Regions from separate parts of the Streptomyces sp. NPDC093510 genome, predicted to be linked through region 1. Evidence: riboswitches for the same ligand, from Rfam matches in the RefSeq annotation. Region 1 holds a riboswitch; each other region holds the start of a gene.
The links. A riboswitch is a leader RNA that binds a small molecule or an ion and turns the genes downstream of it on or off. The one in region 1 is predicted to bind S-adenosylmethionine.
Positions count from the first base shown of each region.

Region 2: it holds a riboswitch for S-adenosylmethionine, as region 1 does, so the genes downstream of both, thrC (threonine synthase) here and AB0N81_RS07085 (aminotransferase class V-fold PLP-dependent enzyme) in region 1, are expected to answer to the same signal.
Region 3: it holds a riboswitch for S-adenosylmethionine, as region 1 does, so the genes downstream of both, AB0N81_RS13200 (hypothetical protein) here and AB0N81_RS07085 (aminotransferase class V-fold PLP-dependent enzyme) in region 1, are expected to answer to the same signal.

Region 1 covers NZ_JBFBEE010000004.1:5,985-10,554, reverse strand. Annotated here, with positions in the region: gene AB0N81_RS07090 (glycerate kinase) at 1-643, shown strand, start outside; gene AB0N81_RS07085 (aminotransferase class V-fold PLP-dependent enzyme) at 592-1,965, opposite strand; SAM riboswitch class IV at 2,170-2,287, opposite strand; gene trpD (anthranilate phosphoribosyltransferase) at 2,383-3,447, opposite strand; gene AB0N81_RS07075 (cytochrome bc complex cytochrome b subunit) at 3,638-4,570, opposite strand, start outside.
Region 2 covers NZ_JBFBEE010000002.1:180,647-185,216, forward strand. Annotated here, with positions in the region: gene AB0N81_RS03180 (trehalose-6-phosphate synthase) at 1-843, opposite strand, end outside; gene AB0N81_RS03185 (glucosyl-3-phosphoglycerate synthase) at 911-1,855, opposite strand; SAM riboswitch class I at 2,020-2,148, shown strand; gene thrC (threonine synthase) at 2,142-3,461, shown strand; gene AB0N81_RS03195 (MoaD/ThiS family protein) at 3,579-3,854, shown strand; gene AB0N81_RS03200 (cold-shock protein) at 4,274-4,477, shown strand.
Region 3 covers NZ_JBFBEE010000007.1:50,202-54,771, reverse strand. Annotated here, with positions in the region: gene AB0N81_RS13210 (translation initiation factor 2) at 1-206, opposite strand, end outside; gene AB0N81_RS13205 (radical SAM protein) at 432-1,790, shown strand; SAM riboswitch class IV at 1,832-1,941, shown strand; gene AB0N81_RS13200 (hypothetical protein) at 1,986-2,243, shown strand; gene AB0N81_RS13195 (SDR family oxidoreductase) at 2,345-3,079, shown strand; gene AB0N81_RS13190 (GNAT family protein) at 3,100-3,654, shown strand; partial or broken gene AB0N81_RS13185 (amino acid permease) at 3,635-3,849, opposite strand; gene AB0N81_RS13180 (hypothetical protein) at 3,992-4,570, opposite strand, start outside.

The DNA of each region.
Region 1 (4,570 bases):
CAACGTCCTGTGCGGCGAGCGCGGCGTGGCCCGCGTCTTCGGCCCCCAGAAGGGCGCGACACCCCAGCAGGCCGAACGGCTGGCGGCCGCCCTGGAACACTGGGCGCACATCCTCACCAGGGACCTGCGCGTACGGTCCGACCTCTTCGGCGGACCCGGCACGGGCGCGTCGGGCGGCCTCGGCGCCGGGCTCGCCGCCCTCGGCGCCGCGCTGCTCCCCCGCTTCGACGTCCTGCTCGAACGGCTCGACCTCGACGAACGGCTCGCCCGCGCCGACCTGGTCATCACCGCGGAGGGCGCCCTGGACCACCAGACTCCGCGCGGCAAGGTCCCCGCCGAGGTGGCCCGCCGCGCGAAGCGGTCCGGCCGCCCGGTCCTGGTGCTCGCGGGCACGATCGGGGACGGCGCGCACACCGTCCGCGCGCTGGGCGTGGACGCGTACAGCTCGATCCTGCCCGCCCCGGTCTCGCTGACGGAGGCGCTCGGCCGGGGCGACGAGTTCCTCACCGACGCGACGGAACGGGCCCTGCGGATGATCCAGCTCGGGTCACGGCTGCCGGGCGGCCGGCCGACCGCGGGGCAGGCGGCGGCTCAGGCGGCGGCGCTGGTGTCCGGCACGCAACGCCCGTCCTCCGTGCGGTAGTTCCACCGCGCGCCGTCCGCCACCAGCTCCTTGACGGCACGCACGAAGCGCTCGACGTGCTCGTCCGGGGTGCCCGCGCCGAAACTCACCCGGATGGCGTTCAGCGACCTCTCGCCCGGCGCGGCCTCGGGGGCGCCGCACTCGCCGGGCTCGTCGGGCTCGCTGCCGAGGAGGGTGCGCACCAGCGGGTGGGCGCAGAACAGGCCGTCCCGTACGCCGATGCCGTACTCGGCGGAGAGCGCGGCGGCGAAGTGCGAGCTGTTCCAGCCGTCCACGACGAAGGAGATGACACCCACGCGCGGCGCGTCGTCCCCGAAGAGCGAGAGCACGCGCACGGCGGGCACCTCGGCGAGCCCCTCGCGCACCTTGCCGATCAAGTACTGCTCCCTGGCGACGAGTTCGTCGAAGCCCGCCTCGGTGAGCGCCTTGCAGGCGGAGGCGATCGAGTAGACGCCGATGACGTTCGGCGAACCCGCCTCGTGGCGGGCCGCGGTGTCGTGCCACTCCACGTCCACTCCGCCGTCCGCACGCCGTGCGACCTTGCGCGAGGCGCCGCCGCCCGCGAGGTACGGCTCGGCCTCCCGCAGCCAGTCGGAGCGGCCCGCGAGGACGCCCGAGCCGAAGGGCGCGTACAGCTTGTGTCCGGAGAAGGCGACCCAGTCGACGTCCAACTCAGCGACGGAGACCGGGTGGTGGGGCGCGAGCTGCGCGGCGTCGAGGACGATCCGGGCGCCGTGGGCGTGCGCGGCGGCGGCCAGCTCCCGCACCGGCCACAGCTCGCCGGTGACGTTGGAGGCACCGGTCACGCACACCAGGGCGGGCCCGTAGGGGTCGCGGTCGGCCAGTGCGCGCTCCAGGGTCTGGACGGCCTCGTCGGGGGTGCGCGGCGCGTTCAGGTAGGTCACCCGGGCGTCGCGCCACGGCAGGAGCGAGGCGTGGTGCTCGGTCTCGAAGACGAAGACCTGGCAGTCGGCGGGCAGGGCCGCGGCCAGCAGGTTCAGGGAGTCGGTGGTGGAGCGGGTGAAGACGACCTGGTCGTCCTCGCGGCAGCCGAGGAACTCGGCGACGGCGACCCGGCTGTTCTCGAACAGGTCGGTGGAGAGCTGCGACAGGTACCCGGCGCCGCGGTGCACGCTGCCGTAGTACGGCGCGTACGCCGCCACGTCGTCCCACACCCGCTGCAGCGCGGGTGCGCTCGCCGCGTAGTCGAGCGCGGCGTAGCTCACCTCGCCGCCGGTGACCAGCGGAACGGTGACGTCCCTGCCGAGGACCGGCAGCGGGGCACAGACGGAGGCGTCGACGGCGACGGCGGAAACAGACATGGCGAACTCCCGTGAGAGGCAGGTGAATTCACCGCGCCGGAGCTGCGTCGGAGCTGTGTCCGAGCTACGTCGACGGCGCGGGAGAAGAGTGCAAAAGGGTGTGCGGAGGCGGGGCGTGAAAGCCCTGTCACATTCGCTTGCTCACGAGACTGCTCCCTCGATGACCAGGACCCCTGGGCTGTGTCAACTCGAAAGAGTGCGAGGGGTCCGCGCTTGCCATACGCCTTGCTGCGTACGACCTGGTCTTCACCCGGGGCACCCCGCCACGGACGGAGGGTTGCCGGACAGCGGGCCGGGGCCGTAGTCGCTGTCACTCATGACCTGTGCAGCATCCTGCCACACGATCTTCGACGCGCAAGGCGCAGTCCAGAATCCGGACTGCGCCTTGCGTCACATCGTCGGGCCCGAGGGAGCCCCTCAGCGGTTGCTGGCGGCCACCCAGCGCTCCAGGGACTTCTTCGCGGCCCCGGAGTCGATCGCCTGCGCCGCCCGTGCCATACCGGCCCGGATCTGCTCCGCCAGCGGCGCGTCGGTGGGGGCGAGGGCGACCAGCGCGGCCGCCGAGTTGAGCAGCACCGCGTCCCGCACCGGCCCGCCCTCCCCGTCGAGGAGCCGCAGCGCCACCTCCGCGTTGTACGAGGCGTCGGCGCCCCGCAGCGCCTCGACGGGCACCAGGTCGATCCCGACGTCGCGGGGGTCGAAGGCCTCCTCGCGCACGGCGCCGTCCCGCACCACCCAGACGCGGGACGTGGACGTCGTCGTCAGCTCGTCGAGCCCGTCGTCGCCGCGGAAGACGAGGGACGAGTGGCCCCGCTCGGCGAAGACGCCCGCCACGATGGGCGCCATCCGCGGGTCGGCGACCCCGACCGCCTGGGCCCGCACCTTGGCCGGATTGGTGAGCGGGCCGAGGAGGTTGAAGACGGTCCGGATGCCCAGCTGGCTGCGCGCGGCGCCGGCGTGCCGCAGCGCGGGGTGGAACTTCACGGCGAAGCAGAACGTGATGCCGGCCTCGTCCGCGACCTCGACGACCCGCTGCGGGGTGAGGTCGAGGTTGACGCCGAGCTTCTCCAGCACGTCGGAGGCGCCGGACGCGCTGGAGGCGGCGCGGTTGCCGTGCTTGACGACCTTCGCGCCCGCTCCCGCGACGACGATCGCGGACATGGTCGAGATGTTGACGGTCTTGGCGCCGTCGCCGCCCGTGCCCACGATGTCGACGCTGGGGCCCGGTACGTCGATGACGTTGGCGTGCGCGTACATCGCGCGGACCAGACCGGAGATCTCCTCGACGGTCTCGCCCTTGGCGCGCAGCGCGACCACGAAGCCCGCGATCTGCGCGTCGGTGGCCTCGCCCCGCATGATGCGGTCCATGGCCCAGGCCGTGTCGTCGGCGCTCTGGTCACGGCCTTCGAGCAGGCCGTTCAGTACGACGGGCCAGGAACGGTCCGCCGCGGTGTCGCCTCCTGCGGGGGTCACAGCGTTCATAGCCGCTCCTGGTCTTCGTCTGCTCATGCGTATGTGGAGAACACCCCGGGAATGCGGGGTGGGACCACCCTATCCAGCCCCCGGGGACGGCAAAGAGCCCCGTCCATGCAATGGACGGGGCTCTTGCCGTGGCGACCATGGGCGTCCCCCGCTCGAGCGAAGCCGAGAGTGGGGGAGGTCAATCAGGTGATCAGTGGTGGCCGTGGCCGCTCGTGATCTCCTTGTACTCCTCGGCGGTGGGCTTGGGGATCTGGCTGTCCTCCCCGTAGTAGCCCTTGGAGAGCTTGGCCCGGAGCTTCTGCGAACCGGACACCTTGCGCTCGACACCGTTCTCGTCGACCTTCGGGCCGAGTTCGAGCGGCTTGTACTGCTCGTGCGCGGTCAGCGTGTGCAGCTGGTCCTTGCCGAGCGGCTCGTGGACCTCGATGAACTCGCCGTGCGGCAGGCGCTTGATGATGCCCGACTCGCGGCCGTGCAGCACCTTGTCCCTGTCGCGCCGCTGGAGACCCAGGCAGATCCGCTTGGTGACGATGAAGGCGATGACCGGTCCGACGAAGAAGCCGATCCGGACGAACCAGGTGATCGCGTTCAGCGACAGGTGGAAGTGGGTGGCCCACAGGTCGTTGCCACCACCGACCAGCATGATCATGTACGCCGTGATCCACGCGACACCGAAGGCCGTACGGGTCGGTGCGTTGCGCGGGCGGTCCAGGATGTGGTGCTCGCGCTTGTCGCCGGTGACCCACGACTCGATGAACGGGTAGACCGCGATCGCGGCGAGGACCAGCGGGAAGATCATCAGCGGGATGAACACGCCCAGGACGAGCGTGTGACCCCAGAGGTTGATCTCCCAGCCCGGCATCACACGGATCAGACCCTCGGCGAAGCCCATGTACCAGTCGGGCTGGGCGCCGGTGGACACCTGGTCCGGGCGGTACGGGCCGATGGCCCAGATCGGGTTGATCGAGGCGACCGCCGCGATGACCGCGATGACACCGAAGACCAGGAAGAAGAAGCCTCCGGCCTTGGCCATGTAGACCGGCAGCAGCGGCATGCCGACGACGTTCTTGTTGGTCTTTCCGGGGCCCGCGAACTGCGTGTGCTTGTGGTAGAAGACCAGGAT
Region 2 (4,570 bases), on a different contig from region 1:
GGTGCGGTCCACCCGCACGATCAGCTTCCGGTTCTCGCCGTCCTGCCGGCCCGTCTGCTCCCGCAGCGCCCGCATCCGCTCCTCGACGTCGTCACGCCGGGACCGCTCCCGCAGGAAGTCCGCGTCGGCGCCGAGCCCGTGCACACCGATCCGAGTGCCCGAGGTCCCGCCGACGATCCGCACACAGCACTCGGTGAACGCGTCCGCCCACCGCCCGGTGAGGAACCCGAGCCGGTCGGCGCCGAGCATCCCGCGCAGCAGCTGCTCGGCCACGTCGTCCGGCAGCATCCGGAAGTAGTCGGCGGGCGCCCACGGCGTGTGCGAGAAGTGGCCGATGCGCACGTCGTCGCGGAGCTCCCGCAGCATGCCAGGCACCAGCGCCAGGTGGTAGTCCTGCACGAGGACCGCGGCCCCCGGCCCCGCCTCCTGGGCGAGCGCCTCGGCGAACGCCCGGTTGTACGTCTCGTACGCCGCCCACTGTGCACGGAACTCCGGCCCGAAGGCCGGTTCCAGCGGCGTCTGGTAGAGCAGGTGGTGGACGAACCACAGCACCGAGTTCGCGATGCCGTTGTACGCGTCCGCGTGGACGGCCGCGTCGATGTCCAGCATCCGTACGCCCGGTTCCCCGACGCCGCGCCGCACCGCCTCGCGGTCGCCGTCGCCGAGCGCCGCGCACACCCACAGGGCGTCGGCCTCGTCACCGATGGCGCTGAGCCCGGAGACCAGGCCACCGCCGCCGCGCCTGGCGGTCAGCCGCCCGTCCTCCTCCACGGTGTACGAGACGGGGCCGCGGTTGGACGCGACGAGTACCTGCGCTGCTGACGAACCGTGCTCGGAGACCATGTGGCAAAACGTAGCCCGTCCCGGGGCCGGGCAAACGTACGGCCGGACTCCGCCTGGCCGGGACCGGTCACGCCACGCGGCGGTGCGCGTACTCGGCGACGCCGCTCATGGGCGGCCGCTCCTCCGTGTCGACGGCGTACGTCCGCGGCACGAACCCGTCCTCGCCCCTCTCGAACTGCGTGAGCTCGGGGCGTACGAGGTGGCCGCGGGCGAGCCGCAGCTGTGCGGTCCGGTAGATCGCCGCCGCCATCCGCCCCAGCGCCTGCCCGTCCTGGTGCCGGTGCTTGCGCACCCCCACGTCCACCTGCGCCAGCGCGTCCAGGCCCACCGTGTGCAGCGCGTCGACGAGCAGGCCGAGCTCCACGCCGTACCCGACGGGGAACGGCAGCCGCTCCAGGAGCGACCTGCGGGCCGCGTACTCGCCGCCGAGCGGCTGGACGAACCCCGCCAGCTGCGGCCAGTGCATGTTCAGCAGCGGCCGCGCCATCAGCTCCGTCACCCGGCCGCCCTGCCCGGCAGCCTCACCCAGCGGCCGGTCGTACATCGCCTTCACGAAGGCCACGTCCGGGTCGGTGAGCAGCGGGCCCACGATCCCCGAGACGAAGTCCGCGGAGAACTCCCGCAGGTCGGCGTCGACGAACGCGACGATGTCACCGCTCGTCACGAGCAGCGAGCGCCACAGCACCTCGCCCTTGCCCGGAACGGCCGGTATGCGTGGCAGGATCTCGTCCCTGCGGACGACCTTGGCGCCCGCGGCCGCCGCGACCTCGGCCGTGCGGTCCGTGGACCCGGAGTCGATCACCACGAGCTCGTCGACCAGCGGAACCTTCTCCATCAGCTCGCGGCGTATCTCGGCGACGATCTCGCCGACCGTCCCCTCCTCGTCGAGTGCGGGCAGCACGACGCTCACCGAGGCGCCGCAGGCGCGCTTGGCGTCGGTCAGCCGGGCCGTCGGCCGGTCGTCGACGGACCAGGAACGCCTGCTGAGCCAGCGCTCGACCTCTTCCAGCACGGTCGCGGTCCTCCCATAGGTGTTCGATGTGACCCATCTCGCGGTTCGGACGACTATCTCAAGGGTCCGGGGCTTCGGTTACAGTCTTGAACAACGCCGGTGACCATCGCATGTCGGGGTCACCGCCGCGTTGAGATCGACAACTGAAACCCATAATCGAAAACCGCTCATCCAGAGGGGCAGAGGGAAACGGCCCGTTGAAGCCCCGGCAACCCTCCCGCCGACCGCGAGGTCACGGTGGGGAAGGTGCCAATTCCGTCTCGCGGCGAGATGCGTCGCGAGGAAGATGAGGAGAAAGGGCCTCGCCTCCATGGCTGTGCAGACTGTCGCCACCGAAAGCACCACCCCTTCCGTCGACCTCGGGCCCGCCTCCGGCCTCTCCTGCCGTGAGTGCGGCACCAAGTTCCCGCTCGGCCCGATCTTCGCCTGCGCCGAGTGTTTCGGCCCCCTCGAAGTCGCGTACGACCTGCCTCTCGGCGACCCGGAAGCCCTCCGCAAGCAGATCGAGGCAGGACCCGCCAACATCTGGCGCTACGCCCCGCTGCTCCCCGTCCCCGCCGACGTGGCCGACAAGCCGAACCTGAACCCCGGCTGGACCCAGCTCGTCAAGGCCGACAACCTCGCCCGCGAACTCGGCGCCGAGCAGGGCAAGTTGTTCGTCAAGGACGACTCCGGAAACCCCACGCACTCCTTCAAGGACCGCGTCGTCGCGCAGGCCCTCGAGGCCGCGCGCGCCTTCGGCTTCACCACGCTGTCCTGCTCCTCCACCGGCAACCTGGCCGGTGCCGTGGGCGCCGCCGCCGCCCGCGCCGGCTTCCGCTCCTGCGTGTTCATCCCGCACGACCTGGAGCAGGGCAAGGTCGTCATGGCCGCGGTCTACGGCGGTGAACTCGTCGGCATCGAGGGCAACTACGACGACGTGAACCGCTTCTGCTCCGAGCTCATCGGCGACCCGCTGGGCGAGGGCTGGGGCTTCGTCAACGTCAACCTGCGGCCGTACTACGGCGAGGGCTCCAAGACCCTCGCGTACGAGATCTGCGAGCAGCTCGGCTGGGAGCTGCCCGACCAGCTCGTCATCCCGATCGCGTCCGGCTCACAGCTCACGAAGATCGACAAGGGTCTGAAGGAGCTCATCGCGCTCGGCCTGGTGGCGGACAAGCCGTACAAGATCTTCGGCGCGCAGGCGGAGGGGTGCTCCCCGGTGTCGGCCGCGTTCAAGGCCGGTCACGACGTCGTGCGCCCCCAGAAGCCGAACACCATCGCCAAGTCGCTTGCCATCGGCAACCCCGCGGACGGTCCGTACGTGCTGGACATCGCGCGCCGCACGGGTGGTGCGGTGGAGGATGTGAACGACGAGCAGGTCGTCGAGGCGATCAAGATTCTCGCGCGCACGGAAGGGATCTTCGCGGAGACCGCGGGGGGTGTGACGGTGGGCGTCACGAAGAAGCTCTTCGAGGCGGGGCTCCTCGACCCGGCCCTCACCACGGTCGTGCTCAACACCGGGGACGGCCTGAAGACGCTGGACGCTGTCGCTGAGACTTCGCAGGCCACGGCGACGATCAAGCCCAGTCTCGAAGCGTTTCGCTCCGCGGGGCTCGCCGACTAGTCGCCGTAGGGCCCGAGGTCCGCTGTCGACCGCGGGTCGTGGTCCGTCCTCGCGCAGTTCCCCGCGCCCCTGAAGGGGCGCCACCTGACCGTCCCCCTCAATCACCGAGGTGAATCCATGAGCGTCAACGTCCGTATCCCCACCATTCTGCGCACCTACACCGGTGGCAAGGCCGAGGTCGTCGCCGAGGGGGCGAATCTTGGTGAGGTCATCGCCGATCTGGAGAAGAACCACACCGGCATCGCCGCCCGCGTCCTGGACGACCAGGGCAAGCTGCGCCGCTTCGTCAACGTGTACGTGAACGACGACGACGTCCGTTTTGAGCAGGGCCTGGAGACGGCCACGCCGGACGGCGCCGGTGTCTCGATCATTCCCGCCGTCGCCGGCGGCTGATCTTTTCGCAAGCACCCTGCGTTATCTGAATTGCCCCCTCCGCGAGAGAAACGGAGGGGGCAATTCTGCATGGTTGAGCGCGGTACAGTTGGGAAGCGTGCTTCGCCGTCAGTGCCGAGTGCATATACGAAGTCGGCCCGGAGCCGACAAGAAGTAGCCAAAGAGCGCTGCCCATTTGAGCCTTATGCCGCTTTTGCCTGGCCCGACTTGCCCTGAATTCCGGCGAATTCTCCGCATATTACCGTTCGGGCGTGCCCAGAATTCTCGTCCGATTGACCTGTTGCAGACGGCAGTTGGACAGATACATTCAGCGGCGGTCGACGCGTTCCGGCGCACACCCCCAATCAGTGGGGGGTGAGGTCTGACCCGGGTCCGCGAAGTGCGGTCCTGTGCAAGGGCCAGTAATAGGGGAGTTAGGCATGGCTCAGGGCACCGTCAAGTGGTTCAACGCGGAGAAGGGGTACGGCTTCATCGCGGTCGACGGTGGTGCGGATGTTTTCGTCCACTACAGCGCGATCCAGATGGACGGCTACCGCACCCTTGAAGAAGGTCAGCGAGTCGAGTTCGAGATCTCGCAGGGCCAGAAGGGTCCGCAGGCGGACATGGTCAAGCTCGCCGTCTAGCTCGGCGCGATCGACCACCGAAGCAAGTAGCGCGAGGGGCTCGTATCCCGACAGGGGTACGGGCCCCTCGTGTGCGTCCGGGGGCCCTCGTGT
Region 3 (4,570 bases), on a different contig from region 1:
CCGGCGAAGACGGGGAGGACGTCGAGGAGCCGGTGCAGGGCGGTCGCCGACCGTGCGGCGAAAAGGACGTGCCGCACGCGACCAGATCCCTCGGGCCCGCTGCCCGCTGCCCGCTGCCCGCTGCCCGCTGCCCGCTGCCCGCTGCCCGCTGCCCGCTGCCCGCTGCCCGCTGCCCGCTGCCCGCTGCCCGCTTCGGGATTGTTCATTCTAGTTCGGGAGGCGGTCGTGTGTGACCCGTTTCCGCACTTCGGGGCGGGTATGTGGGGGTCGGCGGGCGGCATGCCGCAGATCGTACCCGGACCGCCCGGCCGGGCCCGCAGGATAGACCTGCGGCGGATGCGCGCTGCGACCGGAGTCGGATCCGGAAAGCATCCGCAGGGTATTAGCGTGGTCTGAACAGATCGATCGACAGGATCCGAGGTGCCCGGCACATGCCAAGCCGCAGCGAGAGCCGTACCCAGCTCATCGAGTCACTCATGGAGCGGTTCCCGCACGTGCCGCGGGAAGCCGTGATCAAGGAGGATCTGCTGCGCGGCGGCATCGCCTTCGACGAGTCCGCGCTGAGCGACAACGAAGGCGGCGACGTCAAGCCGAAGTCGTACTTCATCTTCTCCTTCGACCACGGCACGCTCCCCGAGCTGGGCGCCGCCGCGCTGCGCCGCCCGCCGGAGGAGATCGTCCTCACCGGCGGCCCGTACGAGCTGCGCCGCACCGTCGTCTCGGTGCGTGTGAACCCGTCCTCGCCCTACCGTGTGGCCGCCGACGACAACGGCGTGCTCGGCCTCTACCTGGACGGCGTGCGGATCTCCGACGTCGGCCTGCCCCCGATGCCGGACTATTACCGGCACACGCTGGAGAACGGCAAGTCGGTGATGGAGGTCGCGCCCACCATCCAGTGGGGCTACCTCATCTATCTGACGGTCTTCCGGGTCTGCCAGTACTTCGGCGCCAAGGAGGAGTGCCAGTACTGCGACATCAACCACAACTGGCGCCAGCAGAAGGCGGCGGGTCGCCCCTACACGGGCGTGAAGCCGATGGACGAGGTCCTCGAAGCCCTCGCCATCATCGACAAGTACGACACGAACAAGTCGTCCACCGCGTACACGCTCACCGGCGGCGCCATCACCACGCAGCTCCAGGGCAAGGACGAGGCCGACTTCTACGGGCAGTACGCGAAGGCCATCGAGGAGCGCTTCCCGGGCCGCTGGATCGGCAAGGTCGTCGCGCAGGCCCTGCCGAAGGCGGACGTGCAGCGCTTCCACGACTACGGCGTACGGATCTACCACCCCAACTACGAGGTGTGGGACCCGTACCTCTTCGAGCGGTACTGCCCCGGCAAGGAGCGCTACGTCGGCCGCGACGAGTGGCACCGCCGCATCCTGGACTCCGCCGAGGTGTTCGGGCCGCGCAACGTGATCCCGAACTTCGTCGCGGGTGTCGAGATGGCCGAGCCGTTCGGCTTCAAGACGGTCGACGAGGCCATCGACTCCACCGTCGAGGGCCTGCAGTACTTCATGTCGCGCGGCATCACGCCCCGCTTCACCACCTGGTGCCCTGAGCCCACGACCCCCCTCGGCAAGGCGAACCCGCAGGGTGCGCCGCTGGAGTACCACGTGCGGCTCCTGGAGGCCTACCGCGCGACGATGGAGGCCAACGGCCTCAGCTCGCCGCCCGGATACGGCCCGGCGGGCCCCGGCAACGCGGTCTTCTCGGTCAGCTCCTTCATGGACAGCCTGCCCGCGGAGGCGGCCGCTCCCGAGGACGCCGTCGTCCCGGAGGGGAGCCGGTAGCCCCGGACCGGCCGCAGAGGCGCCGTGTTACGGTCGGACCGGGTCACGAGTTCCAGCGTCAAGCCCCGGCTCGCTGGACGGCACCCCGCTCCGTCGCGGGTGCCCCGGGTGACGACCCGCCCCGTGCGACGTGCACGGGGAACGGCGGATCACCGGGGTCGGCGACACCGGGGTCCACGACTCCGGAGGCGCACCATGACGCACCCGCACGACACCCTCACCTCGATCGACGTGCTCCTGTCCGCGTACGACGTCTCGGACGACGGCCGGATCGATCTGCACGTGCTCGGCCCGACCAGGGGCGTGCCCTCGGCCCTGTGGACGCGCGACCCGGAGCGGCTGCGCGCCCTGCTGCGGGAGCACGGGGGCCCGGCACAGTGGCAGCCCCGCCGGAACGTGCTGAGGCTGCGGCGCGGCACCGTGGGCACCACCCCCGTGAAGGTGGCCCCCTGACGAAGATCACCGCTTCGTAGGATGACGACGTGTTCCGGACGCGGGCGATCCCCGCGTCCGGGCGGGCGCGACAGTCAGCCACCCCGAGTCGGAGGTCCACCGTGCAACACCACCCCGTCACCGTCGTCACCGGCGGCAGTCGCGGTATCGGCGCAGCTGTCAGCGCCCGTCTCGCCGAGGACGGCCACGACGTCGTCATCGGCTACCACTCGAACGCGACGGCCGCGGAAGAGGCCGCCGAGGCGGTCCGCGCCGCCGGCCGCCGCTGCGTCACCGTCCGGGTCGACACCGCCGACGAGGCCGACGTCGACCGCCTCTTCGACACCGCCGCCGCCGAGCTCGGCCCGGTTACAGGCCTGGTCAACAACGCCGGGGTGAGCGGCCCCGTCGGTCCTCTCGCCGACGCCGACGTGGCGGGCATGCGCCGGGCACTCGATGTGAACGTACTCGGGTATCTGCTCTGCGCCCGGCGCGCGGTGCGGGACATGAAGGCCGCGGGCGGCGGCGCGATCGTGAACCTCTCGTCCGCCGCGGCGACCCTCGGCGCACCCGGCGAGTACGTCCACTACGCGGCCGCCAAGGGCGCCGTCGACACGTTGACGGTCGGCCTGTCCAAGGAGGTCGCCGGGGACGGCATCCGGGTCAACGCCGTTGCCCCCGGCGTCATCTGGACCGAGTTCCACGCCGACCCGGAGCGCCCCGCGAAGCTCGCGTCGGGCATCCCCATGGGACGCTCCGGCCGGCCGTCGGAGATCGCGGCGGCCGTCGCCTGGCTGCTCTCGGACGACGCCTCGTACGCGACCGGCACGGTGCTGAGGGTCGCCGGCGGCCGCTGACGCCGTCGTAGGCTGGGCTGATGATCAGTGGAGTGGTCGCTCTCACGAAAGACGTCCTCATCCGGCCCGTCGTACTCGACGACGCGGAGGCACTCGCCCGCGCCCACCGGCGCAATCGCGCCCATCTGGCGCCCTGGGACCCGGCCAGGACCGCGGCCTTCTTCACCACGGAGGGCCAGGCCGAGCGGGTCATGGCGCAGCTGGCGGAGGGCCGCGAGGGCCGGTCCGCGCACTGGGTGCTCGTGAGCGCGGGCGAGATCATCGGTCACGCCGCCCTGTCCAACATCGTGCTGGGCCCGGTCCGCAGCGCGAACCTCGGCTACTGGATCGACGCGGAGCACGTGGGCCGTGGGCTCGCCTCCGCCGCCGCGCGGCACGTCTGCGAGGCGGCGGACGGCCAACTCGGCCTGCACCGCGTCGAGGCGGGCACGCTGCTGCACAACACCGCGTCGCAGCGCGTGCTCGCGAAGTGCGGTTTCGAGGAGTACGGGATCGCGCCGGGCTACCTGTTCATCAACGGTGCCTGGCGCGACCACCGGCTCTTCCAGAAGATCCTCAACGACCGCCCCGCGTAAGGCGGTCGACCTCGGCCTGCTCGCGGTCGGAGCCGTACGCCTGCGGCGTGCTGTACGACCGGCGCGCGACGAACGGTTCATCGAGCTGACGGTCACCGGCGAAACCTGCGGAAGACAGCACAGCACCGTCACGAACGCCACCCAGACCACGGCGACCCAGCCGATCGGCCTGCTCCAGTGGCCCAGGTTCCACGGCTCGTTGGACGTCTCCTCCGACAGGGTAGCCAAGCTCCTTGAGGCGCTCCGCCTCGTGGATGGAGCTCGACGGCCAGGTGGGGCGGGACACGACTGGACCTCCGGTGGGGGGACGGCGGTGAGGGGGCGGGGGCCGGCGGGCTCAGCCCAGGCCGCGGGAGGCGCCGGAGCAGCGGGCGCGGGCCTGGACGAAGACCTCGGCGGCGGCATCGGCGTCGCCGGGGGAGTGGGTGCGGTACGTCCACGGCACGGTCGTGAAGAACGGGTCGAGGGCCTGGAAGACCCGTGACGCGTCGTGGAACTGATGGGCGCCCCACAGCGCGTGCGCCAGGTGGTTGAGGTCGAGGAGCGAGGTCGTGGCGAGCGCGGCGTGGTCGAACCACATTTGCAGGGCGATCAGCGCGGTGCGCGTGGCGTCCCCGGAGACCCGGTGCGGATCGAGGGCGTGCTCCTGCCCCGACTCCCTGCGGTACCGCTCGACCCGCACGTACAGCGGCAGCAGGTGCAGCGCGGAGCCCGCGGGCGCCGAGGCCGACGCCCACCGCACGAAGTCGTACGCCTCGGTGAGCGGGCCCTCCGAACGCCGCCCGTACGCGAACTGCAGCATCCGGTGGTACGCCTCGCGGTTGCCCGGATCCCGCTTGTCGGCCTCGGCGAGCAGCTGCCAGGGGCCGGGGAAGAGCATCGGCTCCGGCGGCGCCACCCGGTGCTCGTCCCACCG